DNA from 2 places in the Rhizobium sp. 01N424 genome. Region 2 is predicted to be linked to the other one. Evidence: riboswitches for the same ligand, from Rfam matches in the RefSeq annotation. Region 2 holds a riboswitch; the other holds the start of a gene.

Region 1 (15,800 bases), on a different contig from region 2:
CCTTCACGTCGAGACCGTGATGGTGGAACAGCGCAAGCGCGATACGTTCCAGACCGAAGCCGACGCAGGCGGTATGCGCCACGCTGCCATCCTCAAGGTTCAGACCCCACTTCAAGCCAAACGAGTCCTGATGGTAGTTGAAGCTCATGCAGGCAGTCGGATTGGCGGTCGAGGTGATCGGGATCAGCAGCTCGAACTTGAGGTTCTGGTCGCGCTGGTTGTTGACCATCATCTTGCCGGCGCGGCCGAAGAATGGATCGTTCGCCACGTCGATGACCACCTCGAGGCCAACCAGCTTCATCATCTCGACGCCACGATCCATCCAGCGCTGGCGGAAATCCGTCACGTGGCTCTCGGTGCCCATGCAGACATATTCGCGCATGCGGAACAGCTGCTGGCGTGCCGGATCCTTGGAAGGCTCATGGCGGAAGCAGTAGGACTGCAGATCGTAAAGACCGCCCTTTGCCGGCAGGTTGCCGCGCTTGGCGACCGTCGGGTAGAGCGGATAGCAGGCCGCCGGCGTCAGTACGATCTCGGTCGCTTCCTGGCCCTTGGTCCAGTCATCGCCGACTTCCATGCATTGCAGCAGGTTCATGTGATCGAGCTCGGCGCCGCAGAAGCTGTGCACCGTACCCGCAAGCTGCGGGAAGCTCTTCATATAGCCGCTTTTCTCGAAGATCGCCCGGTTCATGCCTGGCGGAAAGCGCATGGCTTCGGCGCCATCGGCGCCACCGAACCTGTCTATCAGGCGCTCGAAAGCGGAGATTACGTCTTCGAACTGGCCGCTGCGGCCGTAGAGGCCGTCAACGCCGGTATCGATCAGCAGGCCGGATTCGAAAAGCCGGTCCAGAAACGAGGTCTGCATATCCATGTGAGTCACCCCAGTAGGCTAGTGTCCTGCTTGTGGACGAGAAGCATGCTCGACGTGTTGCCGAGGATGCGGTCATTGGAAATCATCAGCTGCGCGGAATGCGCATCGCGAAGGTGACGGCCGACGCTGAAAGGCGTGCCGTTCTTGTAGCCCATGATGCCGCAGATCAGCATGACGTGGTTGACGATCTCGAGGATCGTTTCCGACGAGGCGATCTTCACGTTGTTCATGGCAACGGCAAAACCCATCGACGACAGCTTGTCGGGATCGGCCTTTGCGTCCTCATAGGCCTTGAGGCCCGCGACGACATTCGACTTGACCATCTGCAGAAGGTTCGAAACCTCGGCAAGACGTAGCGCACCGGGCGGCGGAGCGCCGGGCGACTTGCGGGCGGCAGCGCGAACGAACGCCTGCGCGCGGCAGACGGCATCGACCGCGATGCCATACCAGACGCCACTCCAGAGGAGATGCGAAGAGGCAAGCATCGACTGCGCCGCGATTTCTGCAAAGGGTTTCGGGAGTATCTGCGCCGCAGGCGCTTCGCCCTTGAAAAGGAAGCCGTCGGAGCAGGTGCCGCGCATGCCGAGCGTATTCCACACATGGGTTCGCTCGAGCGTATACTGGTCCTTGAGGAAAGCCGTCAGCACCTGATCCGAAGACGCGGCCTCCGGGCCGCTGCGCGACGTTATCAGGATCGCGTCGGCATGTGAGCCGTAAGAGATCACGGTCGCGTCCTTTTCGAGACGGCAGGTACCGCCGGTGATCTCGATGGCGCAGATGCTATTGCGCAGGTTGCCGCCAATGCCGCCTTCGGTCGTCGCCGAGGCGATCAGCAGCTGTTCGGCCGCGATACGCCGCATGAAGCCCGCATGCCACTCGCTTTCCGCGCCGTGCTCGACAAGGCTCGAAAGCTTGATGTGATGCATGGCGAAAACCATCGCGCTTGCAGCGCAGGCCTGGCCCAGAACGGAGCAGAGTTCAGCGATTTCGGTCGTGGTCGCGCCTTCGCCGCCAAGGTGGCGGGGGATCTGAATGCCGAGCAGACGTTCGGCCTTCATCGCATCGGCAGCTTCCCGTGGGAAACGGCCTTCGGCATCGACGGTATCGGCGTGCTTAGCCGCAATCTCGGCGACGCGCGCGGCCCGTGCCGCAAAGCTCTCTTCCGTGATCTTGACCGGGAAGTTCATCAGGCGACCTTCCGGCTGTCCTTGATCATATCGACGGTCTTTTCGATCGCCGAGATGCTGGCGAAGGACTTCCGGTTGAGAAGATTGTCGGGGAATTCGATATCGAAGGCTTCTTCGATCGCCAGCATCAGCTGGACCGATGCAAAGGATGTCAGACCCGCCGCGTAGAGATCGGCGTCGTCGGCGACCTGGTCGATCGACGCGGGAAGCTTGCCGAATTTGGCTATAATATCGCGGATTGTCTTGTTCATCCGAACATCTCCAAGATTGTCATGATCCAGAGCAGGCGTTCATCGCCTTCATCATGAGCGCTCTTTTAGGCCGGAAAACCCAATATTCCGCTAATTTGTCTGGTTAAAGATGAGCAAGATTCACACTTAAAGTTTTATCGAGTATCGCGCCCTGATTGAATTTCGCCGTTTCTGCTCAAATACTTGCCTCGCCAGTTTGGCGTAATACAGGAGCGGCGCGAAGGACTTCCCAGTGCAGAAATGGAACGGAAATCTTCTATCCCGCCGGTGGATAGCTGTGCTCGCCGCCCCTGTAATCAGAGACCGAGAAGCAACCGTCGGCGGTTTTGCGAACGCCGCTTTCGGCGATCACGGTCTTTCCGTAGCCGCCCGGAATATCCAGAATATAGGCTGGCTGGCAGAGGCCGGATATGCGGCCGCGCAAGGCTGCGACGATCGCCTGCCCTTCCTCGATCGACAGCCGGAAATGGCTGGTGCCGGGCGCAAGGTCGGGATGATGCAGGTAATAGGGCTTGATACGGTTCTCGACGAAAGTCTTCATCAGCGACGCAAGCACATTCGCATCATCGTTGACGCCCTTGAGCAGCACAGATTGGCTGATCATGACGATACCGGCATCGACGATCCGGGCGCAGGCCGCCCGCGCTTCGGCCGTAAACTCGCGCGGATGATTGGCGTGCAGCGCGATGTAGACGGTCTTGCCGCTCGCCTTCAGCGCGTCGATGAGCGCCGCATCGATCTTGCGCGGATCGACCACGGGCACGCGGGTATGAAACCTGACGATCTTGACGTGATCGATCGCCGAGAACTCCCGCATGATGTCTTCCAGCCGCCGCGGCGACAGGATCAGCGGATCGCCACCGGTGAGAATGACCTCCCATATTTCGTCATGCTGGCGGATATAGTCGAAGGCTGCCTTCATCGCCTCCGGTTCGAGCGTGCCGAGACCTTGCGGCCCGACCATCTCGCGGCGGAAACAGAAACGGCAATAGACCGGGCAGACATGCACCGCCTTCAGCAGCACACGATCCGGATAGCGATGCACGATCCCTTCAACAGGGCTGTGCGGGAGATCACCGATTGGATCGTCCCGCTCTTCCGGTGTCGTCTGCAGTTCGGAAACATCGGGCACGAATTGGCGAGCAATGGGATCGGCCGGGTCTGCACGGTCGATCAGCGCCGCAATCGATGGCGTCAACCCGATCGCATAGCGCGCCGCGACATCTTCGAGCGCCAGCCGGTCGGCGTCCCCGATCAAGCCTGCGCTCGACAGGTCATCGACGCTCTTGATCGGCCTGACGATATTCATCGGCCATACTCCGCGACGGGCGCCCACAGCACCTGATCGATGCGCGAAGCACCGGTCGCCAGCATCACCAGCCGGTCGAAACCGAGCGCGATACCGCTCGCCTCCGGCATGATCTGCAACGCCTCGAGAAAATCCTCGTCCAGCGGATAGCGCTCGCCATAGATGCGTGCCTTCTCGGCCATCTCGATCTCGAAACGGCGCCGCTGTTCGGCAGCATTCGTCAGCTCGCCGAAACCATTGGCGAGCTCGACGCCGCAGGCGTAGACCTCGAAGCGCTCGGCAACCCGTGGATCCCGGCCTGACGGCCGCGCCAGAGCAGCTTCCGAAACAGGATATTCGTCGAGAATGGTTATGCGGCCGAAACCGAGATGCGGCTCGATTTTCTCGACCAGCGCGCGGCTAAAGAGATCGGCCCAGCCATCGTCTTCGGCGACACGCAGGCCGTTGCGGCGCAATTCGGCCGCCAGATGCTCGCGATCGGTCGAGCCATCGGCAGCAACGGAGCCAAGCAGATTGATCCCGGCATGGCGATCGAAAGCCTCGGCAACCGAAATCCGCTCCGGGCCGGCAAAAGGATCGGCCTCGGCACCGCGATACGTCAGTTTGGATGCCTTGGCGGTCTCGGCAGCGAGTGCTGCGATCCGCACGCAATCCATCATCAGCGTCTCGTAGCTTTCTCCCGCCCGGTACCATTCCAGCATGGTGAATTCAGGATGGTGCAGCGGCCCGCGCTCGCGGTTGCGATAGACATGCGCGAAGCACGCGATCCGCTGTTCGCCCGCCGAGAGGAGCTTCTTGCAGGCAAACTCCGGCGAGGTGTGCAGATAGAAGGGTGCCGGCTGGCCATCCGTCGTCAGCGCCTCGGTGGCGAAGGCATGCAGATGCGCCTCGTTGCCCGGTGACACCTGCAGTGCGGCCGTATCGACCTCGACAAAATCTTCGCCGGCGAAATAAAGACGCAGTGCCGCCTGGATCGCGTTGCGCCCGATCAGGAACGGGCGGCGATCCGCATGGACGTCGGGCGTCCACCAGGGCGAGGCTTTGGCGCTCGTCAGGCTCATTCTCCGCTTTCTTCACCGCGACGGCCAACGCTGGGCTGGCTTTTCGCCGGATTTTAAGTTAGTTGCCGCCCCAAAGGAAAATTAATCGCGTCTAGAGGGCTATTGCGACAGTCCTCTACGACGCCGAAGGCTGAGTTACAAGGAAGTCTTATGGTCAAGATCATCGCCTCCTCCGTCCGCAAGGGCAACGTTCTCGAAGTGGATGGCAAGCTGTATGTCGTTCTTACGGCCAACAACTTCCATCCTGGCAAGGGCACGCCGGTGACCCAGGTCGACATGCGCCGCATCGTCGATGGCGTGAAGGTGTCCGAGCGCTGGCGCACGACCGAGCAGGTCGAGCGCGCATTCGTCGAAGACGTCAACTTCCAGTTCCTTTACGAGGACGGCGAAGGCTTCCACTTCATGAATCCCGAAAGCTACGATCAGGTCGTCGTCGACAATGAGACGATGGGTGATCAGAAGGCCTATCTTCAGGAAGGCATGACCTGCATCCTGTCGATGCACGAAGGCATTGCGCTGGCTCTCCAGCTGCCACGCCATGTGACGCTCGAAATCACCGAGACCGAGCCGGTCGTCAAGGGTCAGACGGCATCGTCCTCCTACAAGCCGGCAATCCTTTCGAACGGTATCAGAACGCTGGTTCCGCCGCATATCGATGCCGGCATCCGCGTTGTCATCGCGACGGAAGATAACTCCTACGTCGAGCGCGCCAAGAACTGATTGTCCGCAGGGGCAAAGCAAAAGGCCGGCTGAGACGCCGGCCTTTTTCGTTTCAGAGATGCGGGTTGCGCGGCCGGTAGCGTTTGACCAGCTGCTGGTTCACCTCTGCAGCGCCCGGCATGTTGGCGCTGAGATAAACCGGCGCATCGCCTGACTTGGCGAGCTCCGAGGCCACCTCGGCAAAGATCGCATTGAGCACGGTCGCCCCGACTGCCGTCGAGACCGGCCCGACCTTCAGCCCGCTCCCTTCGATTTCGATGACGGCATCCCCCGGCGGAAGGCCGTTGTCGAGGACGATATCGGCAACCTCGGCCAGCCTGCGGCGGCCGTTGGCGATCGCCTTGGAATATTCGATCGAGGTGATGGCGATCACCTTGGCGCCGATCTCATGGCCGTAATCGGCGGCCTCGATCGGCGCGGCGTTCACGCCGGAATTCGACGCGATGATGATCACGTCGCCAGGCTGCATGCCATAGCGCTCGAGCACCGGACGAACGAGACCTTCCGTCCGTTCGTAGACCGAACTGATCACCGCACCCTCGTGCAGCATCGCAGAACCGACGAGTACGGGAACAGTGAAGGCGAGCCCGCCAGCCCGGTAATGCACCTCTTCGGCCAGCATGTGAGAATGCCCGGTACCGAAGACATAGACCCGCTTGTCGGTGCGGGCCGCTTCGAGGATCGCCGCGGCGGCCCGCTGCATTGGAACATCGAGAGCCGACTTCAGCTGGCCGAGCCGCTCGATCAGGTTCGAGAAATAAGCATCGGTGATCGCAGTCATCGCTACTTCCTCTCCCCGCCGATCCAGGCCGCGGTGACCTCGATCTTATCGGTCAGGTGCACGAAGTCGGCGCGATACCCCGGAGACAGGCGGCCGTAGCCCTCGAGACGAAGGAAGCGCGCCGGGTAAAGCGTCGCCATGCGCAGCGCTTCGGCCAGCGTCAGGTCGAGATAGGTCACGCAGTAACGGATGCTGGACGCCATATCGACATCGGACCCTGCCAGCGTGCCATCATCCAGAACTACCCTGGAGCAGAAACTGCCGCTCTCGCGATGAACGTTGCGGCCATTCAGCGTGAAGCTGTTCTTGTCGGAGCCGACAAGCGACATCGCATCGCTGACGAGGAAAAGCTTTCCTTCGCCGCGCTTCGCGCGCAGCGCCGTGCGCAATGCCTTCGGATCGACATGGTGGCCATCGGCAATCACGCCGCACCAGGTCGAGGGGTGATCGATCGCGGCACCTACGAGACCCGGAGCGCGATGCCCCATCTGGCTCATCGCGTTGAAGAGATGCGTGACGCCACGGGCGCCGGCATCGAAACGCTCTTCCGCTTGCTCGCTGCTGCAATCGGAATGTCCGATGCTGACGATCACGCCGGCTTCGGCAAGCGCGCGCACCTGCTTCACGCTCACCTGTTCAGCCGCCATGGTAATGAGCAGCGTGCCGATTGCTTCACGCGCCGCAATGAACGCCTTGACGTCTGCGTCTTCGACCGGGCGCATCAGCGACGCCAGATGTGCGCCCTTGCGCGCCGGTGCCAGATGCGGCCCCTCGAGGTGCAGACCGGCGACACCGCGGTTGGTCTTGACCGCGTCCTTCGCAGCCTCGATCGCTGCCTTGGTGGCATCAGCCGTGTCGGTGATCAGCGTCGGCAGCAGCGCTGTCGTGCCATAGCGGCGATGGCCGTCGGCGATGATGTACATCGAGTCCGGCGATGGCTCGTCGTTCAGCATCCGGCCGCCGCCGCCGTTCACCTGCGCGTCGATGAAACCGGCGGAGAGAACGCCACCGTCAAGCACCACGGTCTCGCCTTCGGGTAGATCGTTGAGTGCCGCGATGGTCTCGACGCGTCCGTTCGAAACGACCAGCGCCCTTTCGTCATGGAAGCGCTCGCCGTCGAAGATCCTGGCGCCGGTGAAGATCTTGCGGGACATCAGACGGTCTCCGTAACCTTGAGCAGGTTTGCCGGCTTGTCGGGATCGAAACCCTTGCGGCGCGTGACCGACTCGATGAGGCGATAGTAGACGAGCAGCGAAACCAGCGGATCGAGAAGACCGTTGCCGGTCGATGGAACGCGCAGGTTGACCCCGGAAAGCGGCTGTGTCGAGAAAGGCACGGTCGTCGCTCCGAGCTTCTGCAGGCGCTCCAGCGCCTGGACGTTGTTGGCATAGGCGGCATCGTCAGGCGCGAAGGCAACGATGGGGAAACCTGGCTGCACGAGACGCATCGGACCATGCATCAATTCAGCCAGTGAGAAGGCTTCGGCATGCAGGCCGGACGTTTCCTTTGCCTTGAGCGCAGCTTCGAGCGCAATCGCGAAGGCCGGTCCACGGCCGGCGGTGTAAAGCGAGCTGGCGTTGAAAAGCACATCCTCTGCCGCGGCCGTATCGATGCCCGATGTGGCCGACAGGGCGCCCGGAAGCTTCTGAAGCGCCGCCTGCAGATCAGCCTTGCCGCCGATCACTGCCGTTACGCCGGCAAGTGCTGCAACCGAAGCGATGAAGGATTTCGTTGCGGCAACGCTTTTCTCCGGTCCGGCATTGAGGCCAAGCACGATGTCGGCCTGATTGCCCAGCGGGCTATCGGTGACGTTGACGACGGCGATCGTCGTGGCGCCGCCCTTCTTCGCGGCTTCTTGCAGGGCAACGATGTCAGGGCTGGCGCCCGACTGCGAAACCGTGAAGTGAATGCCGCCCTTCAGATGTAGCGGCGCGCCATAGACTGACGCGATCGACGGGCCGACGGATGCGACCGGAACGCCGCAGGTGATTTCGAAAAGATACTTGAAGAAGGTGGCGGCATGGTCGGAAGACCCGCGCGCGGCCGTCGTTACCACGCTCGGCCGCGCCGAGGAGAAAAGCTTGGCGATTTCGGCAAAAGCCGGCTTTTCCTTTTCGAGCAGGGTCGCCACGACCTCCGGCGACTGGCCGGCTTCCTGCAGCATCAGCGACTTGTTCTCACTCATAGTTCATCTCCAATTCTCAATTCTGCAACGAAATCATAAGCATCGCCACGATAGTGCGAGCGGGTATATTCAGCGACGCGCTGATCTTCGAGGCGGGATATCCGCTCGATCAGCAGGGCCGGCGCACCGGCCTTGACGTTCAGCATCGCGGCCGAGGATGGGTCGAGCGTCACGGCCGTCAGCCGCTGCAGCGCCCGCACCGGCTTGTGGCCGTTGGCAGCCAGGGCGTCATAGAGCGAACCCTCGCCACCCGCCTGTTCGCCGACGAACTTGACCGGAACGACGGCGCGCTCGATCGCCAGCGGCAAACCATCGGCAAGACGAAGACGATCGAGCCGCAACACCGGCTCGTCCTGACCGAGCCCCAGCAGGAAGCTTTCTTCCGGCGATGGCTGATTGATTTGCCGGGAGAGGATTTTCGCCGCCGGAGAGCGGCCGCGCGAACGCATGTCGGCCGAGAAAGACGAGAGCCGCCAGAGCGATTGCTCCATGCGCTCGACACGCGCCGAAACGAAGGTACCGCTGCCGTGTCGTGATTCAAGCGCGCCTGAAGACATCAGCTCGCGATAGGCGGTGCGCACCGTGACACGCCCAAGCTTCAGGGCCTCAGCAAGATCGCGCTCACCTGGCAGTGCGGCGCCGGGCTTCAGCAATCCTTCCTGAACGAGACCGGTCAATGCCAGGGCCAGCCGCTTGTAGAGCGGTCCGGTCGAGGCCTCGTCGCGCAGTCCGCGCGCATTCAGCTCTGCTATCAGACTGGTTCTATCCATAGGCGCACATTAGAACCTATTTAGAACCAGTCTTCAAGCTGAATCTACGCCGCAAAAAAGAAACCCTCGTGACGGATCACGAGGGTTCGTAAACCAGCGATCAAATCGAACGCGTCAGTTCTTGGTGAAGATGTAATCCGTTTCCTGCCGCAGGACCTCGCCCGGCCGCAGCACGGCATTCGGGAAGCCCTCGTGATTGATCGCATCCGGCCAGACCTGGGTCTCCAGGCAGAACCCGGCAAACGGTCCGTACTTGCGGCCGTCCAGACCGGGCACGGCGACATTCAGCTTGAAGCCGGCATAGAACTGCACGCCAGGTTCGGTCGTCCGCACTTCCATCGACACGCCGGAATTGAGGCTGCGGGCCAGCACGGCGGTGCGCTTGGCGACACGCTCCTTCGACAGGCAGAAATTATGATCGTAGAGCGCCTGTTCCGAACCTTCGAAACGCTTCATCGGCGCCATTTCGCGGAAATCGAAAGCCGTGCCGTCGACCGGGCGCAGTTCCCCTGTCGGGATCTGCCGCTCGTCGGTCGGCAGATAGTGATCGGCCGCGATCATGATGTCGTGGCCAAGCGCGTCATCGCGGCCGTCCAGATTGAAATAGGCGTGCTGGCAGACATTGGCGAGCGTCGGCTGGTCGGACGTCGATTCATAGACGATCGAGAACTCGCCGTTACCGTGAACCCGGTAGGTGGCCTGGATCGTGCAATTGCCCGGATAGCCGGCGCGGCCATCGGGATCGACGATCTTCAGGACAACGCGATCGACGGCATGCTCGACAATCGTCCAGTTGCGCTTGGCAATGTTATCGCTGCCACCATGCAGATGCGAGACTCCCTTTTCGTTGAGCTCCAGCTGGTAGTCCTTGCCATCTAGCGTGAACTTGCCACCGCCGATGCGATTGGCGCAGCGCCCGGGCGTCGCACCGAAATAGGAGGAGTAGGCCGGATAGTCGGAAAACTTGTCGAAGCCGAGCAGCAGCGGGGCATCGTGGCCGTCGAGCCTGAGATCCTGGATGACAGCGCCCCAGCTCATGATCTTGGCCGTCAGACCGCCGCCTTTGATCTCGACGCGATAGACGGTTTCTCCGTCTTTCGTCGTTCCGAAAACTTCCCGCTTGAGCTCTTCCGCCATTATACCATCGTCCTGAAATCTGTTCGCATCCGGCAGCGAAACTGCCCCCATTTGCCGCGAACCGCAACTGCCAATGCCAAAAAAGAAATGCCGCTGCGGCAAAGGCAGCGGCATAGCATCAACAGATTGATAAGCCGTCAGATTTTCGTGCCGATCTCGTTGAGGTCGTAGGACGTCGTCTGATAGATTTCATTGATCCAGTTGCCGAACAGCAGATGCGCGTGACTGCGCCAGCGATTTTGCGGCGGCAGCGCCGGATCATTATGCGGGAAGTAGTTGTGCGGCATCTTGATCGGCACGCCAGCATTCACGTCGCGGAAATATTCGTCCGACAGCGACGTCGAATCGTATTCGACATGGTTGAAGATGTAGAGGCGCTTGCTTGCCTCTTCCTGAACCAGACAGACGCCCATCTCGCTCGATTCCATAAGGATCTCAAGACCCTGCGCCTTCTCGATGTCGCCGCGGCGCACTTCCGTCCAGCGCGACACCGGAATCTCGAAATTATCCGAGAAACCGTTGAGATAGACGGAGGACGGCTTCAGGTTCTTGTGGCGATAGACGCCGAATGCCTTCTCCTTCAGCTCATGCTTGGGAACGCCGTGGAAGTGGTAGATCGCCGCCATCGCGCCCCAGCAGACATTCATCGTCGAATGCACGTTGGTCTTCGTCCACTCGAAGATTTCCTGCATCTCGCTCCAATAGTTGACGTCTTCGAAGGGCATCAGCTCGATCGGCGCGCCGGTGATGATGAAGCCGTCGAACTTGCGGTGCTTCACCTCTTCCCAGGTCTGGTAGAAGGCCAGCAGATGGTCTTCGGAGGTATTCTTGGCCTTATGGTTGCCGACCCTGATCAGCGACAGCTCGACCTGCAGCGGCGAGGCACCGACAAGGCGCGCCATCTGCACTTCGGTCTTGATCTTGTTCGGCATGAGGTTGAGAAGCCCGATCTGAAGCGGGCGGATATCCTGGCGGATAGCCACTGTCTCAGTCATCACCCGCACACCCTCCTGAACGAGGGTTTCGAAAGCGGGCAGCGTGTCAGGAATCTTGATGGGCATTGCATTCACTCGATCGAACAGGACAACCGGCAAATAAAAAAACCGGTGGCGAAAAAAGAATCGCTACCGGTCCGCACGCGGCCCTTTAGCGACTTATTTAACGTGGCTGCAAGCCGGCCGGCCAAATCACCACAATCCTCTAGATAGCGCTGACAGCGCCGCGAATCAATCGCGATTCGCAACCTGCACTTTGAGCTAGGTAACTCACGCATTAATGACTGGTAGAATCTGTTGATGGACAGCACGCGCTACCATGTTAATCAGGGATGATGCTGTACAGGAATGCATGATGACGGACGACGCCAAAGGCGGGGCTGTCGGCCAGCGGCAAGATAGGGTCGGATACGATCTCAGCCTCGGCTATCGCCTCAAATTGATGTTTTTAGCCTTCTGGGCTTCGAAAGTGCGCGGCAAGATCCTGTCTCTCGCCGCTATCCTTATGTTCGTCATCTTGGCGACGGCCTACGGTCAGGTCGTTCTCAACCGCTGGAACGCGCCGTTCTATGATTCGCTGCAGCGGCGCGATGTCGGCGAGTTCTTCCATCAGCTTCAGATTTTCGGCCTGATCGCCGGCTCTCTGCTACTTCTCAATGTCGGCCAGGCCTGGCTGAACCAGATGACGGCGCTCTATATGCGCGAGGGCCTGACCCGCGATCTCGTCGATCAATGGCTGAAGCACAAGCGGGCCCTGCGGCTCGCCTCAAGCGGGCTGATCGGCGTCAATCCGGACCAGCGCCTGCATGAGGACGCCCGCAACCTTGCCGAAAGCACCACCGGCCTCGTTCTCGGCCTCATCCAGTCGACGATCCTGCTCGTCAGCTTCATCGGCGTGCTCTGGGAGCTGTCGAGCGGCTTCGTCTTCCACTTCCGCACCTATTCCTTCGCCATCCCCGGCTACATGGTCTGGGCCGCCGTCTTCTATGCCGCGTCGGCATCGATCCTCAGCCAGATCGTCGGCAGAAAGCTGGTGCCGATCAACGCCGAGCGCTTCTCCAAGGAAGCCGAACTCCGCTTCTCGCTGATGCACGCCAACGAGAACATGCCGGCGATTACCGTCGCCAGAGGCGAGGAAAACGAGCGCCAGCGCATTAATACCGATATCAGCACGGTTCTCGCTGTGCTCAAGCGGCTGACCATGGCCAATACCAACCTGACCTGGGTTTCCGCCGGTTACGGCTGGCTGGTCATCGTCATCCCGATCATCGTCGCCGCGCCCGCCTATTTCTCCGGCGGCCTGACCTTCGGTGAGCTGATGATGTCGGTCGGCGCCTTCAACCAGGTCAATACGGCGCTGCGCTGGTATGTCGCCAATTTCGGCCCGATCGCCGAATGGCGCGCGACGCTCAACCGCGTCACCGACTTCCGCCATGCGCTTGAGCACATGGATGAACCGCTCAATCCGAAGAACGTCATCGCCTACGAAGACACCGCCGCGGACAGGCTTGTGATGAAGAACGTCACCATCGCCGCCAAGTTGGGCGAAGAGGTCGATCAATGCGGCGGCTTCCGCCTGCACGAGCCCGATGTGACGCTGAAGGCCGGCGAAAAGGTGATGATAAACGGCGATCACAACGTCAATCGGAAGCTTCTCTTCCAGGCGATGGCCGGCCTCTGGCCCTGCGGCAGCGGCACGATGGGCCTCCCGCCCTCCGACGACATCCTGTTCGTCCCCCAGGTCGCCTATATCCCCGGCGGTACGCTGCGCGAGGCGCTCTCCTTCCCCGAACCGGCCGGCTCCTACAAGAACGAGGATATCGAAGCGGCGATGGAAAAGGCCGGCCTGCGCCAGCTGATTGGCCGCCTCGACACGCGGGCGCGCTGGGACAAGGTTCTGGATTCCGACGAACAGAAGGCCATCGGCTTTGCCCGGCTTCTGCTCGTGCGGCCGCGCTGGGTGGTGTTCGACGAAGTGCTTGAAGGCCTGGAGCCGGAATGGCAGGCGACGCTTACCAACCTGCTGACGGCGCTGCCGGAAACATCGATGATCTATATCGGCCGCTCGGAGATCTACATGGAGATCCTGAAGCCGAGGGTTCTCCATCTGGAAGCGATCGCCTCCAAGACGGAAGAACCACCGCCACCGCCGAAAACCGGCACCGGCCGCCCAGCGGCGGCACCGGTTATCTAACGATTACATCGGCTGAACGCCGCTGAGACCGACCGAGACCTGTTTCGAGGAGACGCTGCCGTCGGCAGCCTTTTCGGCGTTGACGATCACCGCCGCGCCTGGCTTCAGATCGTCCTTGGTCGCCGTAGCGATGGTGACGACCTGTGTGCCATCAGGGATGGCGATGGTCTTTTCCTTGCCCTGATAGGTCAGCGTGATCGTCTTGCCGTTGATCGCCTTGACGGCGGTGCTGACGGTCGCGTTGGTCATCTCGGTATTCGGCTTGGCATCCCAGGGGCGGTTGCCCTCGCCGGTACCCTTCATCGATGCCGGAAAGATCATCACCTGCAGCGCGTCATTCGGCCCGCTGCCCTTCGGCATCGAGCCGACGCCAACGAAATCGCCCGGCTTGATGTCATCGACGGCCGCCCGCTGGATGCCGCCAACCCGGAAGCCCGATTGCATGGCGATCGACTGGTCGGTTCCGTCGCGGGTCTTGATGGTCAGCACATCGCCGTTGAGGCTCTCGACGATGCCGCGAATGCGGACGCGCTGCGTATCGTCGGCCTGGCTGGACTGAACGGCTGAAAAGGTGATGGCTGCGGCGGCGAGCGCCGTCAGAAATGCGGAAGAAAGCTTGCGAGACATATGACTATTCCTTGTCGCCACGATAGCAGGCATATCCCCGGCTGCCGGAGCGGACTCTAGAGCCGCACCGGGACACCGGCGAATCAAGGAAACGTGAGAGTCAGCCTTCGATTTCTTCGCGGAGCATTTCCAGCTCCAGCCATTCCTCTTCCATCTTCGTCACGCTGTCGCGCAGCTTTTCCATCTCGGCGGCAAGCTTGTTGAAGGTTGCCGGATCCTTGGTGAAGAGGTTCGGATCGGCCATCTTCGCTTCGCGCTTGGCGATTTCGGCCTCAGCCTTGGCCATTTCCTTCGGCAGGTTCTCGAGTGCGAACTTCTGCTTAAACGAAAGCTTGCCCTTGCCCTTCGGCGCCTCGGCAGAAGGCGAAGCCTCCGCCTTTACCTTTTCGGCCGCCTTCTCCGCCCTGCGACGCTCATCCAGAGCGCCTTTCCGCTGCGCCATCATGTCGGAATAGCCGCCGGCATATTCGATCCACCGGCCATCAGGTGCATCCGGAACGGCAGGCGCAATCGTCGAGGTCACGGTGCGGTCGAGGAAGTCACGGTCGTGGCTGACGAGAATGACCGTGCCCGGAAAGCCGGCGACGATTTCCTGCAGCAGGTCGAGCGTTTCGATATCGAGGTCGTTGGTCGGCTCGTCGAGGATCAACAGGTTTGTCGGTCGCGACAGGATCCGGGCCAGCATGAGACGGGCACGTTCGCCGCCGGAGAGGTTCTTGATCGGCGTGCGCGCCTGCTCGGGCTGGAACAGGAATTCCTTCATGTAGCCGGTCACGTGCCGCTGCTCGCCGTTGACAAGCAGGTTTTCGCCGCGGCCATCGGTTAGGTAATTGGCCAGCGTGTCGTCGAGGTTGAGTTCCTCGCGCTTCTGGTCGAGCGTCGCGATCTCGAGATTCGTGCCAAGCTTCACGGTGCCGCTGTCGGGCGCCAACTGGCCGGTCAGCATCTTCAGCAGCGTCGTCTTGCCGGCACCGTTCGGGCCGACGAGACCGATGCAATCACCGCGATGCACGCGAATAGAAAACGGCGTGACGATGGGCCGCTCGCCATATGTCTTGGTGATCTTGTCTGCCTCGATCACCAGCTTGCCGGATTCCTGCGCATCCGAAACGCTCGCCTGGACACTGCCCTGCGGGCCCTTGTGGCCGCGATATTGCGAGCGCATGGTCTGCAGTTCACCGAGGCGGCGCATGTTGCGCTTGCGGCGCGCGGTAACGCCATAGCGCAGCCAATGCTCTTCGCGCTCGATCGCCTTGCCGAGCTTGTGCTGTTCCAGCTCCTCGGCCTCCAGCACCTGATCGCGCCAGACTTCGAAATGCCCGAAGCCACGATCCAGACGCCGCGACGTGCCGCGATCGAGCCAAACGGTTGCCGTCGAGACCTTTTCGAGGAAGCGGCGGTCGTGCGAGATCAGCACGAGGGCGCTGCGCGTCTTCTGCAGCTCGCCTTCCAGCCATTCGATGGTCGGCAGGTCGAGATGGTTGGTCGGCTCGTCGAGCAGCAGGATATCCGGCTCCGGCGCCATGACGCGGGCAAGTGCTGCGCGGCGGGCTTCGCCGCCGGAAAGGTTCTTCGGGTCTTCCTCGCCGGTGAGGCCGAGATGCGACAGCAGATAGGTGACGCGATAGGGATCGTCGCCCGGCCCAAGCCCGGCCTCGGCATAGGCCTGCACCGTTGCAAAACTTCCGAAATCAGGAGCTTGCTCAAGATAT
Region 2 (15,800 bases):
TAACCGATACCTGGGTCTCCATGAATCAGGAACATCGGGCTCGCGGTCACAACGTCTTCCAGCCCTATCAGGTCAATCAGGCTTTGATGGCGAAAGCAGGCAAGGATGCATTGTTCATGCATTGCCTGCCGGCCCATCGTGGTGAGGAAGTGACGGACGAAGTGATCGATGGCCCGCAATCCGTGGTCTTCGATGAAGCGGAAAACCGTCTTCATGCGCAGAAATCGATTCTTGCATGGTGCCTGGGCGCGATCTGAACCATATTGGACGCCACATCCGGCCTGATGGCCTGGTGGCCGCGCGAGCGGGAAGACAGCTTGGTCTACCGCTCTGACGACTAGGAGTAAGACCATGGCAGACACAGCCGCCGCTCTCAACGAGCTTCATTTCGCCGGCGATGATCACGTCGTCCCATTTCAGGTTGAAGGCCTGGATGTGCGTGGCCGCGCCGTCCAGCTCGGCCCGATGCTCGACGCCATCCTTGAGCGCCACCACTATCCCGCACCCGTCGCCCGGCTTCTGGCCGAAGTCGTGGTCCTGACGGTTCTGCTCGGCACGTCGCTGAAATTCGAGGGCAAGTTCACGGTGCAGACCAAGGGCGATGGCCCGGTCGACCTGCTTGTTGCCGATTTTGCCACACCCGAGAACGTACGCGCCTATGCACGCTTCGATCAGGCGCTGCTCGATCAGGCGATCGCCGCCGGGCAGACCGAACCCGAACAGCTGCTCGGCAAGGGCGTGCTGGCCTTCACCATCGATCAGGGTAAGTTTAGCCAGCCCTATCAGGGCATCGTCGAACTCGACGGTACCTCGCTCGAGGATATCGCCGGTGTCTATTTTCGGCAGTCGGAGCAGATCCCGACGCGTGTCCGTCTGGCGGCTGCCGAACTTCTCGACCGCGACAGCAGCGGCAAACCGCGGCATCGCTGGCGGGCAGGGGGGCTTGTCGCTCAGTTCCTGCCGGAAGCGCCCGAGCGCATGCGCCAGCCGGACCTGCATGGCGGGGATGGCGACGAGCTCGCGGCGGGCGTCAAGGAAGACGATGCCTGGGCAGAAGCCCGCGCCATGGTCGAGACCATCGACGCCGACGAGCTGACGGATCCGCTGGTCGGAACCGAGCGGCTGCTCTATCGCCTGTTCCACGAGCGCGGCGTGCGGGTTTTCGAGGCCAAGCAGGTCTACGACCGCTGCAGCTGTTCGCGTGAAAAGATCGGCGGCGTTCTGAAGGGCTTTTCGGCGGAGGAGATCGAGGCCAGCCAGGAAAACGGTGAGATCGCCGTCACCTGTGAATTCTGCTCGACCACCTATCGTTTCGAGCCGGCAGAGCTGCAGCCGGCCGAATGACGGTCAGTTCAGCACTCTGAGAAGGCCGGGCGAATCCAGGGAGAAGGCGGGTATCTCGACATCGAAGAGCTCGCCTTCGTCCGTTTCCATCTGGTAGTGGCCGAACATCAGCCCCGATGGCGTATCGAGCGGGCAGCCTGACGAGTATTCATAGGTATCGCCGGGCTCCAGCCGCGGCTGTTCGCCGACCACACCCGGTCCCGTTACCTCGTCGACCACACCGTTCTGGTCCGTTATGTTCCAGTAACGGTTGACGAGTTTGACCGATAGGCCGGAATTGTTGCTGATGACGATGCGGTATCCCCAGACATAGCGATCGTCGTCCGGATCGGATTGCTCCTCCAGATAAAACGGCTCGACAACAACTTCTATATCGCGTGTGAGGGCCCGGTACATGCCTTACACCTTAGTCGGGATATCTTACTCGTATCTTATACGGCATTGGCTCCGTCAAGAAATGCCACCGTATCATCAGCCAAATACAGGCGATTGCACGCCGTTTTGATTGTTAATCCTAACATTCAAAGTTAATGACTCTAATAAAGCAGAGCTGACTGAAGCTTTAGGTGGGGCGGGCCGCCGGACCGGCAAGTCCGGCGGCTTGTTGCTTAAGCCGGGATCTTCGACAGAGCCTGGGCGAAATCTTCAAGCAGATCGTCGGTATCTTCGATGCCTGCCGAAAGACGCACGGTGCCGGCCGAAATGCCGAGTTCGGCACGCGCCTCGTCCGAGAGGTTCTTGTGCGTTGTCGTCGCCGGATGCGTGATCAGGCTGCGCGTATCGCCGAGATTGTTGGAGATCGTCACCACATCGAGTGCGTTCTGCAGCTTGAAGGCAGCTTCCTTGCCTCCCTTCAGCTCGAAGCAGACCAGCGTCGAGCCGCCGGTCATCTGCTTGGCGATGATATCGGCCTGCGGATGGTCCTTGCGGCCGGGATAAATGACGCGTGCAACCTGCTTCTGCTCGGCCAGGAAATCGGCAATCTTTGCGGCATTCCTGGTCTGCTGAGCCACACGCAGCGGCAGCGTCTCGATGCCCTTTAGAAGCGTCCAGGCGTTGAACGGCGACATGGCCGGGCCGGTGTGGCGGAAGTAGTCGTGCAGGTGCTCGTCGATCCACGCCTTGTCGGACAGCACGACGCCGCCGAGGCAGCGGCCCTGGCCGTCGATATGCTTGGTCGCCGAATAGATGACGATATGGGCGCCGAGCTCCAGCGGCTTTTGGAAGAGCGGCGTCGCAAAGACGTTGTCGACCACGACCTTGGCACCGATCTGGTTGGCGAGCTTGGCAACGCCGGCGATGTCCACGATCTCGAGTGTCGGGTTGGTCGGGCTCTCCAGGAAGAACACTTTGGTCTTCGGCGTGATCGCTTTTTCCCAGTTTTCCAGGTGCCGGCCGTCAACCAGCGTGCATTCGATGCCGTATTTCGGCGCCAGCGTCTCGACCACCCAGCGGCAGGAGCCGAAGAGGGCACGAGCAGCAACGATGTGATCGCCAGCCTTCAGCTGGCAGAGGATTGCGGCCGTGACGGCGGCCATGCCGGAGGCCGTGGCGCGTGCATCTTCCGCACCCTCGAGTGCGCACATGCGCTTCTCGAACATGTCGTTGGTGGGGCTGCCGTAGCGGGCGTAGATGAAGCCTTCGGTCTCGCCCTTGAAGCGGGCCTCGGCCGCCTCCGACGTGTCGTAGACGAAACCTTGCGTCAGGTAGATTGCCTCCGACATCTCGCCATATTGCGAGCGCAGAGTGCCTCCGTGAACGAGTTGGGTTGCAGGGCGCCAGGACTTGCTCATGCCATCACCTCAAAAACAAAAAAACCGGCCGCAAAAGCAGACCGGTTTCATACCCGGTCTTTTTAGCCACTTATTTAACGTGGCTGCAAGCCGACCGGCCAAATCACCACGGGATAAAGCTGCAATACTGCCGTTAGCTGCTTGCGTCAATTCCCCGTATTTGGTTTTGTCGGCCACGAACTATGGATGGAGCATGATGGCTCGCGAAACTGGAATTTTGGCCGACCGTGCCATTGCCGCGTTGTTTGAGACCGGCCGACTGATCTCCGAACGGGAACTTGACCGTGACCAGATCCAGCCGGCAAGCCTCGACCTGCGCCTCGGCGCCAAGGCGTTCCGGGTGCGCGCCAGCTTCATGCCCGGCCCTTCGCATCTGGTGTCGGACAAGCTCGATCGCCTGAGCCTGCATGTCATCGACCTCTCCGAAGGGGCTGTCCTCGAAACCGGCTGCGTCTATATCGTTCCCCTGATGGAGCGTGTCGATCTGCCTGCCGGCATGTCGGCCTCCGCCAACCCGAAGAGCTCCACCGGCCGCCTCGATATCTTCACCCGGGTCATCACCGATTACGCGCAGGAATTCGACAAGATCCCGGCCGGCTATTCCGGCCCGCTCTATCTCGAAATCTCGCCGCGCACCTTCCCGATCGTCGTGCGCCGCGGCTCGCGCCTGTCGCAGATCCGCTTCCGCGTCGGCCATTCCATTCTCGGCGAACCGGACCTTCAGGCGCTGCATGATAGCGAGACGCTGGTCGCCAGCGCCAAGCCGAACGTCTCAGGCGGCGGCATCGCGCTGTCGATCGATCTCGCCGGCGACAAGGAAGGCCTGATCGGCTATCGCGGCAAGCACCACACTGCCGTCGTCGACGTCGACAAGAAAGCCCAGCACGATATCTTCGATTTCTGGGAGCCGCTCTATAGCCGCGGCCGCAACGAGCTGATCCTCGACCCGGACGAATTCTATATCCTCGTCTCGCGCGAAGCCGTGCACGTGCCCCCGCATTACGCCGCTGAGATGACGCCCTTTGACCCCTTGGTTGGCGAATTCCGAGTCCACTATGCCGGCTTCTTCGACCCCGGCTTCGGCCACGCACCGGCAGGCGGCCGCGGCAGCCGCGCCGTCCTCGAAGTGCGCAGCCACGAGGTCCCCTTCATCCTCGAAGACGGCCAGATCGTTGGCCGCCTCATCTACGAGCACATGCTGGAAAAACCCGAAAGCCTCTACGGCTCCGGCCTCGGCTCCAACTACCAGGCCCAGGGCCTGAAGCTCTCGAAACACTTCCGCATCTGACAGCCTTGACACCGCCTCCCATCTGTTGGAAGGCTTCGGCCACGCGGGTGTAGCTCAATGGTAGAGCAGCAGCTTCCCAAGCTGAATACGAGGGTTCGATTCCCTTCACCCGCTCCAATCTTCTCTACACTGAAAATGAAATGAGCGGCCGGAGCCGCTCATTTGACGTTTTGATTTCCCGTTGCTCAGAACTCTGTCCAGTCGGCTTCCTTGCTTTCCGCCGCCGGGCTGCTCTTGCCAAAGGCGCTGGCGAGTTTCTGGCCGAGTGCACGCGCCGGTGATGCGGCGGGCCTTGCGGTTCCTTCGTTGGCGACGCGGATCGAGGCCGGGCGCGGGTTGGCTGCGCGGGCCGGTGCTGGGCGGGGTGCTGCGGCCGGGCGGGGAGCGGAATGTGAGGCGGGTGCAGCGGCGGCAAAGCCACCGGTTCCGGTCAGCCTGAACTCCGAAAGAAGGTTATTCAACGATGCCGCTTCGGTTGCCAGGCTGTGGCTGGCGGCGGTGCTTTCCTCGACCATTGCGGCATTCTGCTGCGTGCCCTGGTCCATGGTGTTCACGGCCGTGTTGATCTCCTGCAAGCCGGTCGATTGCTCGCGCGCGGCCTCGGCGATCGCGTGGACGTGCTGGTTGATCTCCTGCACTTCCTGGACGATCGCATCCAGCGCCTTGCCGGTCTCACCGACAAGCGCCACGCCGGTTTGCACATGCGTGCCGGAATTGGTGATCAGTGCCTTGATTTCCTTGGCAGCATTGGCCGAACGCTGGGCGAGTTCACGGACTTCCTGGGCAACGACCGCAAAGCCCTTGCCGGCTTCCCCGGCACGCGCCGCCTCGACACCGGCATTCAATGCCAACAGGTTGGTCTGGAAGGCGATGTCGTCGATCACGCCGATGATGTTGCCGATCTCCACTGACGACTGCTCGATCTGCTGCATCGCGCCGACGGCCTTCTGCACGATGGCGCCGGATTTTTCGGCGCCGCTGCGCATGCGTGTCACCAGCTCACTGGCTTCCTGAGCACGGCGGGCGGCATCTCGTACCGTTGTGGTGATCTGCTCGAGCGCTGCGGCCGTCTGTTCGACGGAGGCCGCTTGCTGTTCGGTGCGGCGCGACAGCTCGTCGGCCGAGGAGCGGATTTCGTTGGCACCTGCGCCGATGGCGCGGGCATTGGCGCCGACGGCGTTCATCGTGCCGTTGAGCTTGCTGACCGAGTTGTTGAAGTCGGCGCGCAGGCCTTCGAGATGCTCCGGGAAAGGAGTCTCGATATGGGCGACGAGATCGCCTGATGACAGGCGCTTCAGGCCATTTGCCAATTCGTCCACGGTGCGGGCGAGTTCGTTGGCTTCGCGGATCTTTTCGGCTTCGCGCTGGCGGCGCTCGTTATCGCTGAGATTGCGCTCGCTCTCGGCGCGTGCCTCGATCTGCTTGCGCTCGAGGGCGTTGTCGCGGAAGACGGCAAGTGCCGCTGCCATCTGGCCGACTTCGTCGCCACGATCGAGGCCGGGCACGTCGCGTTCCGTCTCTCCTTCGGCAAGCAACGTCATGCGCTCGCGCAGCTGCACCATCGGCCCGGCAATACCTGCCTGGGCGATGTAGAAGCCCAACGCCATCGCACCGGCGATCGATGCGGCAATGACGGCGAGGCAGATGTTGATCCGCGTGCGAACGGCAACGGAGAGCGCATCGCCGCCGTCGTTGAGCATCGACATCATCGCGTCGTTGTTGGCGGTCATTTTCGGTGTCAGGGCGTTCAGCTTTGTCGTCATCATGACAGCTGCCAACTGGGCGCTGGTCATGTCGCCGGATTTTCCAGCTTCGACGACTTTCGCCGACAGGGCCTCGATTTCGTCGATACCCTTCAGGAGCTCATCGATCGCGCTCTTGCGCGCCGGAACCAGATCGGAGGCCTGTTGCAGACGGTCGCGGGCCTGCGGGATCTTGCTGGGCACCGACAGAGCCGTCCTGAAGGCCGGCGTATCCGGCTTCATGTTCGAGAGCGTGGTTGTCTGAAGCACAGAGGAAATCAGCGAGGCGCTTGCGCGCGAGCCCTGCATGGCCGCCAGTGCCTCATGATCGATGAAGGCACTGTAATTGGCGTCGGCGCGGAGGAATTCGGAGATGATATATCCCACACCGGCGACGGTGATCACGCCGAGAAGCGCGATGACGGAAAGGATCTTGGTCCGGATTTTCAGATGTTTGAGCATGGAAAAAGCCCGTTGCGTTCGGCGCGGCCTGTTGCTTGCCGCAGCGCGTTTGAAATCAATGTGTGAAACTCAGCGAAATCTGCTGCGGTTCTTGCGGCATTCCGAAATACCTCGGAGAGGCTCGACAGCGCGCATCATGCAAGCGGCGGGAGGGGGCCGGTGTCGTCGCCGGCGATAAGAATCCAGATTGCTTAATGCTGCCCTAACGCCGCGGGGCAAACCACAGAAAAGATGGCAAGCAATGCGCGGCGGGCAAATGGCCCGGGCGGTCTATGCAGGTTTCCGGCAGGGCACGTGCGGGGTTTTGTCCCAGAAAAACGGATTGCTGCGAAGCTGCCAGACGGCACGCCACGCAGCCGCCGAGAGCATCAGCCAATAAAGCGGCAATGCCAGCCAGCGCAGCCTGAGCGCCCGGCGCTCCCAGCGCGTCATCGCCTTGCGCCCAAGCAGGACGAAAAGCACGTAGCTGGCGATGACGTTGCAGCTATCGACGGCAAGAAGGATCCAGTGGACCAGATCTTTCGCACTGTTTCGTTCGGCGAGGTCGAGCAAAGCCGCGCTTATGAAGAACAGCATCCACGGATGCGCGAGCGCAGACAAAAGCATTCCGGCGATCAGCAACTGAAACACCGCAAAGCCCGCGGGGCCCATCTCCCGCATAAGCAGCGCGGGATCGCGCATCAACACCAGCCACGTCTGCAGCCAGCCCTTGAACCAGCGGGTGCGCTGGTGAAGCCAGGTCGCGGCAGTGACAGGCGCGTCTTCCAGCGTCTGGGAACTCAGCACGCCGCAGCGATATCCCCTGCGGTAAAGCCGCATGCCGAGGTCGGCATCCTCGGTCACATTGTGCGGATCCCAGCCGCCTGTTTCTTTCAGGATGCTGGTTTTGAAGTGGTTTGAGGTGCCGCCGAGCGGCATCGGCAGGCGCATCAGGGCCAGCATCGGCAGCAGCATGCGGAAGAGCGCGGAATATTCGAGCGCAAACGCAGCCGATATCCAGGAGTCGCGGGCATTGGCGATGATCAGCGGCGCCTGCAGGCAGACGACGTCATCAGGGGAAGCCCGGAAGGTCGCATAGGCCTCGCGCAGCTGGTCCGGATGCGGCCGGTCTTCGGCATCGTAAACGGCGAGCAGCTCGCCGCGTGCAGAAGCGAGCGCATAGTTCAGCGCCTTCGGCTTCGTTCGCGGCCGGGCAGGCGGAACCTCTATGATTTCGAATTGCGTGCCGAGTGCCTGCGCCTTCAGCGCTGCGATCGTCTCGCGATCGTCAGCCTCGCAGACAAGCTTGATATCGAGTTTCGAGACCGGCCAATTCAGCCGCTTCAGGCAGGTGATCAGCTGCTCGGCGACCGCCGCCTCACGGTAGAGACCGACCATGACCGTATAGACAGGCAGCGGATGACCATCCGCTGTGCGGAGATTGAAACGCGGCACCGGCTTCTTGAGTGCCATGAAACGGATCAGCATCGATGCCAGATAGAACAGCGAAACGAAGATATGCGCTACGAGCAAGACATTGGCATTCGCCAGAATTCCAGCAGCAAGGGCCGTCACGGCTACACCGGCAATGAAGCCCTGCTTTCCAAGCAGCACGATACGCGCGCTCACATCCGGGTCACGCTCGAAAAGCGTATTGACGCTCTGCTTTACCCGTCGCTGGGCGCCACGTTCCCAGATCGCCCTGCGCATCTCCGCCGGGGTCGTAATCAGCAGCTGCTCGCGCAAATCCGGGCGAGCGGCGAGCCGCGCCTGCAGGGCTGGAATCTGACGGGCTTGCGGGACGATCGCATGGGCATGCTGCGGCAGGTATTGGAGCTTGAGAACCTTGGTCTCGATAAGCTGCGTATCGAGGACGTCGCTGTCGTGAATGAGTTCCGGATTTAGCCGGTCGATAAACTCCAGCCGGAGCAACCGCGCCAATCCGGCATAATAGTTCTCAGCAAGAATCCAGCCGCTGGACAGCAGTTCTTGCTCGATCGTCGTCCCGTTTTGCCGCGCCAGTCCGGCGGCCTCGGCGATCATCGGTTTCCCGATGCCAAGTTCCTGCAGAACGCGAGCCTCTGTGCGGAAAAGCTCATCGTCCTCAGCCTCAAGGACGAGCCGGTCATTCTGGCTGTGATTTGTTCGCAGGCGGTCGATGGCGCCGCCCGGCGCATATTCCCCGATACGCATGACTCTGATACACCGTCACCGAAGCGGCGACACCCTGCCCCTGATCCGAGGCTGGATAGTAATGACACAATCCTCAATTGCATCCCTAGCTTTTAAGGGATTGTTAACTTTTTGGTTGTCGCTGGTTGTGTTTTTTCCTGTGACGGCCGGGGCGCAGCAGGCCTCGCCCTCTCTGCCGCTACTTTTCGATTCCCGCGAACGCCTTGCCAAGCCGGACCTCTCATCGCTGGTGCGGCTGCGATTCTTGACATCCGTGGATTTTCCGCCGTTCAACTTTACCGATCAAAACGGAAAGCTGTCGGGTTTTAATGTCGATCTGGCACGCGATATCTGCAATGAACTCGAGATTGCGGATAAATGCGAAATCCAAGCCTTGCCCTTCGCCGATCTTGCGGAGGCGCTTGCAGCGTCGCAGGGCGACGCGGTTATCGCAGGCCTGGCGGTGACGCCGGATCTGCGCGGCAAGTTCACATTTTCACGGCCCTATCTGATGCTTCCGGCCCGCTTTGCCCGAAACGGCAAGGCAGAGATCAAGGGCGATACGGCAGCGGCACTGGCAGACAAGCCGGTCGGTGTTGTCAAGTCGACTGTCCATGAAGCGATGCTCGCCGCCTATTTCCCGGCCATCAAGGCGGTGCCCTTTGACAACAAGGAAGCGCTGCTGACGGCTCTGAAGGACGGCAAGGTAGATGCCGCCTTCGCCGACGCGCTGCAGCTCTCCTTCTGGGTGTCGTCACAGGCCTCGGCAAAATGCTGCTCGCTGTTCGATGGCCCCTATCCCTCGGAGCAGTTTTTGGGCGAGGGGATGACGATCATGCTGCGCCGGAACGATGCGATCCTGACCGCTGCACTCGATCATGCCTTGGCGGCACTGTCTCGAAACGGCCGCCTGCAGGAAATCTACCTGCGTTATTTCCCGAATGGTCTCTACTAGCCCTTGCGGAAGCGGGCGATCGCGCTGCGCTCGATGGCGGCGCAGGTGAGCTTGTCGAGACCCAGCCGGTCGCGCAGCATGCTGAGAAGGCGCAATTCCTCGGCCTTGACCGAAAGGTCGGCCGACGCCACTTCGACGGCCAGCGCATAAGCGGTGTCGTAGAGCTTTGCCGGCAGCGTATCCTTGACCGTCTCCAGCACCACATCAAGGCCCTCGGGGCCGGAAAGCAGCGAAGCGCAATCGCGGGCGATCGGGATCAGCTTGTCGTCGTCGAAATCCCGGAAGACCGGCAGAAAGCCGATCAGCTGGCCGATACGCTCCATCTCCCGGTCGTTCATCGTGCTGTCGACGGCGGAGGCCATCACCATCACGTAGATCAGGGCGTCATGGGCGGAAAGCGGTTTGTTCATTCGGTCATTCCCTCTGTTCTCCCGAAGTTTAGGAATTGGTCTGTGTCATTGCAAGGGATCGTCAGGTCGGATCGAGGGGATTGTCGTCAGGCGGCGGATCGGCCGGCGGAGCGATCGGCGCACCCTTGCGCGGGTCGTCGCCGAAGATGCCTTCTTGTCCGCCCTGGCCGTCTCGGACACTGCAGCAAAGGCGGAGCCCGGCGCTGCTTCCGCCCAGCCGTTTTCGGCAAGCCATTCCGAAAGATCCTGCGTGCCGATCTTGCAGCTAGCCGTCGCCGTGCCCTTCCAGTTGGCGTCGTCGAGGTCGCAGGTCACCGAGCGCAGGCGCAGGAACAGCCGGAAATTCGTCTTCGCCAGCATGCCGCAAGGCCAATCGCTGCCATCGTCATCCTTGCAGCTCTTGTCATCAGGTGTCGGCACGATACCGGCAAGAGCAAGCTTCCGGTCGCCGAAGGCAAGCACCCCGGCGCTTTCGGCAACCGGCCGCGGCAGCACGGCACCCTTCTTTGGTTCGGGTTTCGGCTTTTCCGGCTCGGGCGCCGCAACGCGTTCCAAAGGTCTTCCATCGACCTCTGCCGGATAGAACTGGCTGCCGTTGTCGACAGGTCTGGCATTCATGCTGACTTCGGGGGCAGGCGGCTTCAGAGCAGGCGGCGGTGCAGCACTTGCGGCCTCTGAGGCAGCCGGAGCGGGCGCTTCGCTTTCTATTGCCGCGGCATCAGCCGCGGAAAAACGTTCCCGCCCGGCTGTCAGCATGCCCGCAACAATGGCGATCCCCGCAACAGCTGTCAGAAGTGCCGCAGGCCGCATGGAAGATTTTCCTATTGGCTAGCCCAGATGATGCGGGCAATCCAATCCACATCGGAGAGCTCGAATATCCGGTTCGGGTGTTCGGGGTTGAGCGACATCAGCTCGATGGAGCGCGGGCTCTGGCGCAAGAGCACTTTTGCCATCACCTCGCCCTCGCGCGTCTTGACGACGACGCGGTCGTTGCGGCGCACCTGCGCGCCGGGCTCGACGATCAGCACGTCGCCGTCGCGGTACAGCGGCATCATGCTGTCGCCCTGGACTTCGAGCGCGTAGACGCCGGCCTTTTGCGAGGGAGCGGCCGGGAATTCCACGACGTCCCAGCCTTGACCGGCCGGAAAGCCGCCATCGTCGAAAAAGCCGCCTGCACCCGCCTGCGCGAAGCCGAGAAGCGGTATCGAACTGCCCTGAGCCGGGAAAGCACCCTCCGGAATGCCGGAAAAGCCGGTGGCCGGGCGCATGAAGGTCAGGAAATGCTCCATAGTCGCGCCGGTCGCATCCAGCACCTTGGCGATGGATTCGGTCGAGGGCCAGCGCATCCTGCCGTCAGTGGAGAGACGTTTGGACTTGTTGAAGGAAGTGGGGTCGAGCCCCGCACGGCGGGCAAGACCCGAGGGCGTCAGGTCGTGCCGTTCGGCAAGCCTGTCGATCGCTCCCCAAATCTGCTCGTGTGACAGCATCGTGCATGATCCTGCGCGCTGAGCGCTACTCTCCAGTCGGCGCAAAGATTAACGCCAAGCGTGAGGAGAGTAAAGAGCAAAGAGGAATAAAATCCTGTTTTGGATCAGGCGACCATCGCCATGTTGATCTTGCCGAGCTGGATCACTGCCTGGGTACGGCTATCGACATTGAGCTTCAGCAGAATAGCCGAAACATGCGCCTTGATCGTCGCTTCGGAGACGCCGAGTTCATAGGCGATCTGCTTGTTGAGCAGGCCTTCGCCGAGCATGGTCAGAACGCGGCTCTGCTGCGGCGTCAGCGTATGCAGGCGGTGGATCAGATCGGCAACGTCAGGATCCTGTTCCTGCCCGTCGCGGTAATTTTCAGGTGTGGCGATATCGCCGGCCAGTACCGTCTGGATGCCACGGCGGATATCCTCGATGCCTGACGACTTGGAAATGAAGCCCGAAGCGCCGAGTTCCAGCGCCCGGCGGATCGTCGTCGCGTCGTCGGTGGCCGAGATGATGACGATCGGCAGGCTGGCAAATTCCGAACGCAGCGACATAAGACCGGAAAATCCGCTGACCCCCGGCATGGCCAGATCGAGCAGCATCAGGTCGGCATCGGGATGATCGCCGGCGGCAGCACGCGCCGCGCTGAAATCACCGGCCTCGATGATGGTTTGCTGCCCGTCCATGCCGGATACGGCCTGACGCAGCGCATCCCGGAAAAGCGGGTGATCGTCCGCAATGATGATCGTCTGTTCGTGCATCGATCACTCCCTCCCAAGAGCCGATCCAGTCCTCCCAAATGCGGCGGCGGGCGCCACACATGTCTCCATTCTTATATGACTATATCAAATCAGGTCTTTTGCGGAAGGGGCGCCGTCTTCTCATCCTCCTGGAATTGCTTCACGACGCCCATGAAGCTCTTCATCATCCTTTCCATGATGCTGATCGAGCGGTCGATCTCGGCATCCGAGGGAAGCGCCTTGTTGACGATGCTCTTGTTCTCGAGCGCGCCGACGCGCTCTGAGAGCCGGTCGAGTTCATCCTCGTAGGCGGCCCGCTCATCGGCGGCCATACGGCAGACAAGCGATCCCTCCTTCTCCTCGCAAAGCGACATCGCGCCGGTCTGCTTGTCGAGACGGATGAAATGGTCGCCGCTACGCTCCAGCTGGAAACGCGACGCGTCAGGTTCGGCGGCAGAAAGTGCGGCGGGGATAAGCAAGGCTGCAAGTCCGATTGCGATCGTCTTCATCAGATCATCCTCCGGATTTTCGATGCGGCTGTCGTTTTTCGCCTGCGGGCCGTGGACATCGCCGTCTCTTTGCGGCAAAGCGCTGGCAACCAGGATCAGCCATTCGTGAGGCCATCATGACCGTGACACCGGCCGTTTACAAGATCGTGACGGAAATGCTCTGGCAGCAGGCGCGGGAAGCAGGCGTCTTCCGCGGCGCCGGTATCGATCTCAACGACGGTTTCATTCACCTCTCGACCGCCGCCCAGGCACGCCAGACGGCGGCGCTCTATTTTGCAGGGCAGACGGGGCTGATGCTCGTTGCGATCGACAGTGCAAGGCTCGGCGACAAGCTGATCTTCGAAGCCTCGCGCGGCGGTGATCTCTTCCCGCATCTCTATGGCGAGCTGCCGCTTTCGGCGGTGATCTGGGAGAAGCCGCTGCTGCTCGATGAGGCAGGTAATCACATCTTTCCGGAGCTTATCTGATGATGGACCTTTTCAAGCAGGCCACCCGCAAGGGCCTCTTCCTCTTCGATCCGGAAACGGCGCATGGCATGTCGATCGCCGGGCTGAAATCCGGTCTCGTGCCGGCTTGCCGCATTCCCGCCGATCCGCGGCTCGCACAAACGGTCGCCGGCCTGACATTCGCCAATCCGCTCGGCATGGCAGCCGGTTACGATAAGAACGCCGAAGTGCCGGAAGCCCTGCTGAGGCTCGGCTTCGGCTTCACCGAAATCGGCACGGTGACGCCCAAGCCGCAATCTGGCAATCCGCGCCCGCGCATCTTCCGCCTGGTCGAAGACAATGGCGTCATCAACCGCCTCGGCTTCAACAACGAAGGCCACGAGGCGGCCTTCCAGCGCCTCTCGGGGATCCGCGGCGATGGCATCATCGGCGTCAACATCGGCGCCAACAAGGATAGCGAAGACCGGATCGGCGATTACGTCACCGGCATCCGCCGCTTCTATTCCGTCGCCCGCTATTTCACCGCGAATATCTCCTCGCCCAACACGCCAGGCCTGCGCGATCTGCAGGCGCGCGAAAGCCTTGCGGCACTTCTGTCCGCCGTGCTTGCCGCTCGCGACGAGGAAGCGAAGAAGGCTGGCCGTCGCGTGCCGGTTTTCCTGAAGATCGCGCCTGATCTGACGGAAGAGGGCATGGACGATATCGCCGCCGAAGCCCTGGCGCATGCGCTAGATGGCCTGATCGTGTCCAACACGACGCTCGCTCGCGATGGCCTGAAGGATCAGCGGCAAGCGAAGGAGGCTGGCGGCCTTTCGGGCGCACCGCTCTTTGCCAAATCGACGGTGGTTCTCGCGCGGATGCGCAAGCGCGTCGGTCCGTCCCTGCCGATCATCGGCGTCGGCGGCGTGTCCTCGGCGGAAACCGCGCTTGAGAAGATCAAGGCAGGTGCCGATCTCGTGCAGCTCTATTCCTGCATGGTCTATGAAGGCCCGGGTCTGGCTGCCGACATCATCCGCGGTCTCTCGAAGCTCGTTGACCGCGAGAAGGTCTCGTCGATCCGCGAGCTGCGCGACAGCAGGCTCGATCACTGGGCTGCCGCGAAGGTCTGATCGGCCCGCGGTTTCACAAGCATCGCCAGGAAGATGCCGCGAAACAGCAGGAAGGCGTTCATCGCGAGCCAGAGTCCGTGATTGCCGAACAGTGGTACGAAGACCGCCAGCGCCGCCAGGTATCCGGCGAAGGACATCAGCATGCGATTGCGCATGTCTGAGGACCAAGTCGCGCCGATGAAGACCCCGTCCATCAGAAACGCCAGCGCGCCGGTGAGACCTGTGATCGCCGCCCAGGGCATATAGGTGTTGGCCGCCTCGCGAACATCGGGGGAGGTGGTCAGCACCGAGATCAGCCACGGCCCGGCGGCAAAGAAGAACGCCGAAACGGCGGCCGCAAGTCCGAACGACCAGATCGCCGTCAGCTTCAGGCCGCGATCGAAGGCCGGACGGTGGGCTGCGCCGATTGCCCGGCCGGTGATCTGCTCGGCAGCATTGGCAAGGCCATCGAGATAATAGCCGGACAGTAGAAAGAAGTTCATCAGCACCGCATTGGCCGCCAGCGTCACAGCGCCGAAGCTGGTGCCGATGCGGGTCATGATGGCGAAGGAGCCGATCAGCACGAAGGTGCGGATCAGGATATCGCGGTTGAGCGCGAAGAGCTCTGCCAGCCGGTGCCGCGACAGGATTTCGGCACGTTGCGGGCGCTGACTTCCTATGAAGCTGCGCAACACGATTGCCAGACCGGCGAGCGCGCCAATCGTCTCGCCCACCATCGTGCCCCAGGCAACGCCTGCGACACCCCATTCAAGCTCCAGACCGAGATAGATGGCGAGTACGATGTTGATGCCGTTGATGAGGATTTGCAGCGAAAGCCCGATCGTGCCCTGGCCGCGTCCGAGGACGAAGCCGAGAATGGCATAGTTTGCCAGCGCGGCAGGCGCCGCCAGGATGCGGATCGAGAAATAGGTGCTGGTCGCTTGCGCCACGGCCGCTTCCGGCCCCATCAGCTTCAGTCCCGCTGCCAGAAGCAGCGGGGACAGACAGAGCAACAATACGCCGCAGCCGATCGCCGAAATCATCGCCCGCCAGAACACGCCCTGCTGCTCCCGCAGATCACGCCGACCAAGCGCCTGCGCAGTCAGGCCGGTCGTTGAGGCGCGGAGAAAGTTGAAGCTGCCGAGGAGGAGGTCGAACAGCATGGCGCCGATGGCAAGACCGGCAAGCGCGTCGGGTTGGCCCATATGGCCGACGACGCCGGTATCGACAAGGCCGAGCAACGGCGTCGTCATGAAGCCAAGGGTCATCGGGATGGCAATCGACAGCACCAGCCGGTGCGTCACGTCGAATGCCAATGGGGGGTGGTCTTCAGTCCTGCTCATGCCTGCCTCGAAACGGGAGGCAGAATCGCCTCAGTTCGAGAGCACCATGGC

Evidence for each region. Region 2 has a riboswitch for S-adenosylmethionine ahead of AC1DNK_RS02055 (O-succinylhomoserine sulfhydrylase). Riboswitches for the same ligand answer to the same signal wherever they lie in the genome.
Region 1: linked by a shared signal. The riboswitch ahead of metA (homoserine O-acetyltransferase MetA) and the one ahead of AC1DNK_RS02055 (O-succinylhomoserine sulfhydrylase) in region 2 are both predicted to bind S-adenosylmethionine.

The regions. Positions count from the first base shown of each region.
Region 1 is NZ_JBFTRK010000003.1:202,076-217,875, reverse strand. It holds gene AC1DNK_RS11510 (amino acid--[acyl-carrier-protein] ligase) at 1-871, opposite strand, end outside; gene AC1DNK_RS11505 (acyl-CoA dehydrogenase family protein) at 877-2,058, opposite strand; gene AC1DNK_RS11500 (acyl carrier protein) at 2,058-2,309, opposite strand; gene AC1DNK_RS11495 (lysine-2,3-aminomutase-like protein) at 2,566-3,618, opposite strand; gene epmA (EF-P lysine aminoacylase EpmA) at 3,615-4,679, opposite strand; gene efp (elongation factor P) at 4,830-5,399, shown strand; gene AC1DNK_RS11480 (SIS domain-containing protein) at 5,452-6,180, opposite strand; gene nagA (N-acetylglucosamine-6-phosphate deacetylase) at 6,183-7,334, opposite strand; gene AC1DNK_RS11470 (SIS domain-containing protein) at 7,334-8,365, opposite strand; gene AC1DNK_RS11465 (GntR family transcriptional regulator) at 8,362-9,135, opposite strand; gene AC1DNK_RS11460 (aldose epimerase family protein) at 9,250-10,272, opposite strand; gene metA (homoserine O-acetyltransferase MetA) at 10,410-11,333, opposite strand; SAM riboswitch at 11,399-11,476, opposite strand; gene AC1DNK_RS11450 (ABC transporter ATP-binding protein/permease) at 11,623-13,461, shown strand; gene AC1DNK_RS11445 (hypothetical protein) at 13,465-14,088, opposite strand; gene AC1DNK_RS11440 (ABC-F family ATP-binding cassette domain-containing protein) at 14,189-15,800, opposite strand, start outside.
Region 2 is NZ_JBFTRK010000001.1:395,575-411,374, forward strand. It holds gene argF (ornithine carbamoyltransferase) at 1-257, shown strand, start outside; gene AC1DNK_RS02045 (Hsp33 family molecular chaperone) at 352-1,344, shown strand; gene apaG (Co2+/Mg2+ efflux protein ApaG) at 1,348-1,740, opposite strand; gene AC1DNK_RS02055 (O-succinylhomoserine sulfhydrylase) at 1,953-3,137, opposite strand; SAM riboswitch at 3,179-3,257, opposite strand; gene AC1DNK_RS02060 (2'-deoxycytidine 5'-triphosphate deaminase) at 3,331-4,425, shown strand; tRNA gene AC1DNK_RS02065 (tRNA-Gly) at 4,469-4,542, shown strand; gene AC1DNK_RS02070 (methyl-accepting chemotaxis protein) at 4,611-6,629, opposite strand; gene AC1DNK_RS02075 (glycosyltransferase family 2 protein) at 6,900-8,801, opposite strand; gene AC1DNK_RS02080 (transporter substrate-binding domain-containing protein) at 8,863-9,735, shown strand; gene AC1DNK_RS02085 (tellurite resistance TerB family protein) at 9,732-10,145, opposite strand; gene AC1DNK_RS02090 (thermonuclease family protein) at 10,191-10,955, opposite strand; gene AC1DNK_RS02095 (S24 family peptidase) at 10,967-11,632, opposite strand; gene AC1DNK_RS02100 (response regulator) at 11,737-12,384, opposite strand; gene AC1DNK_RS02105 (hypothetical protein) at 12,474-12,872, opposite strand; gene AC1DNK_RS02110 (DUF952 domain-containing protein) at 12,989-13,339, shown strand; gene AC1DNK_RS02115 (quinone-dependent dihydroorotate dehydrogenase) at 13,339-14,427, shown strand; gene AC1DNK_RS02120 (MATE family efflux transporter) at 14,403-15,749, opposite strand; gene AC1DNK_RS02125 (CAP domain-containing protein) at 15,780-15,800, opposite strand, start outside.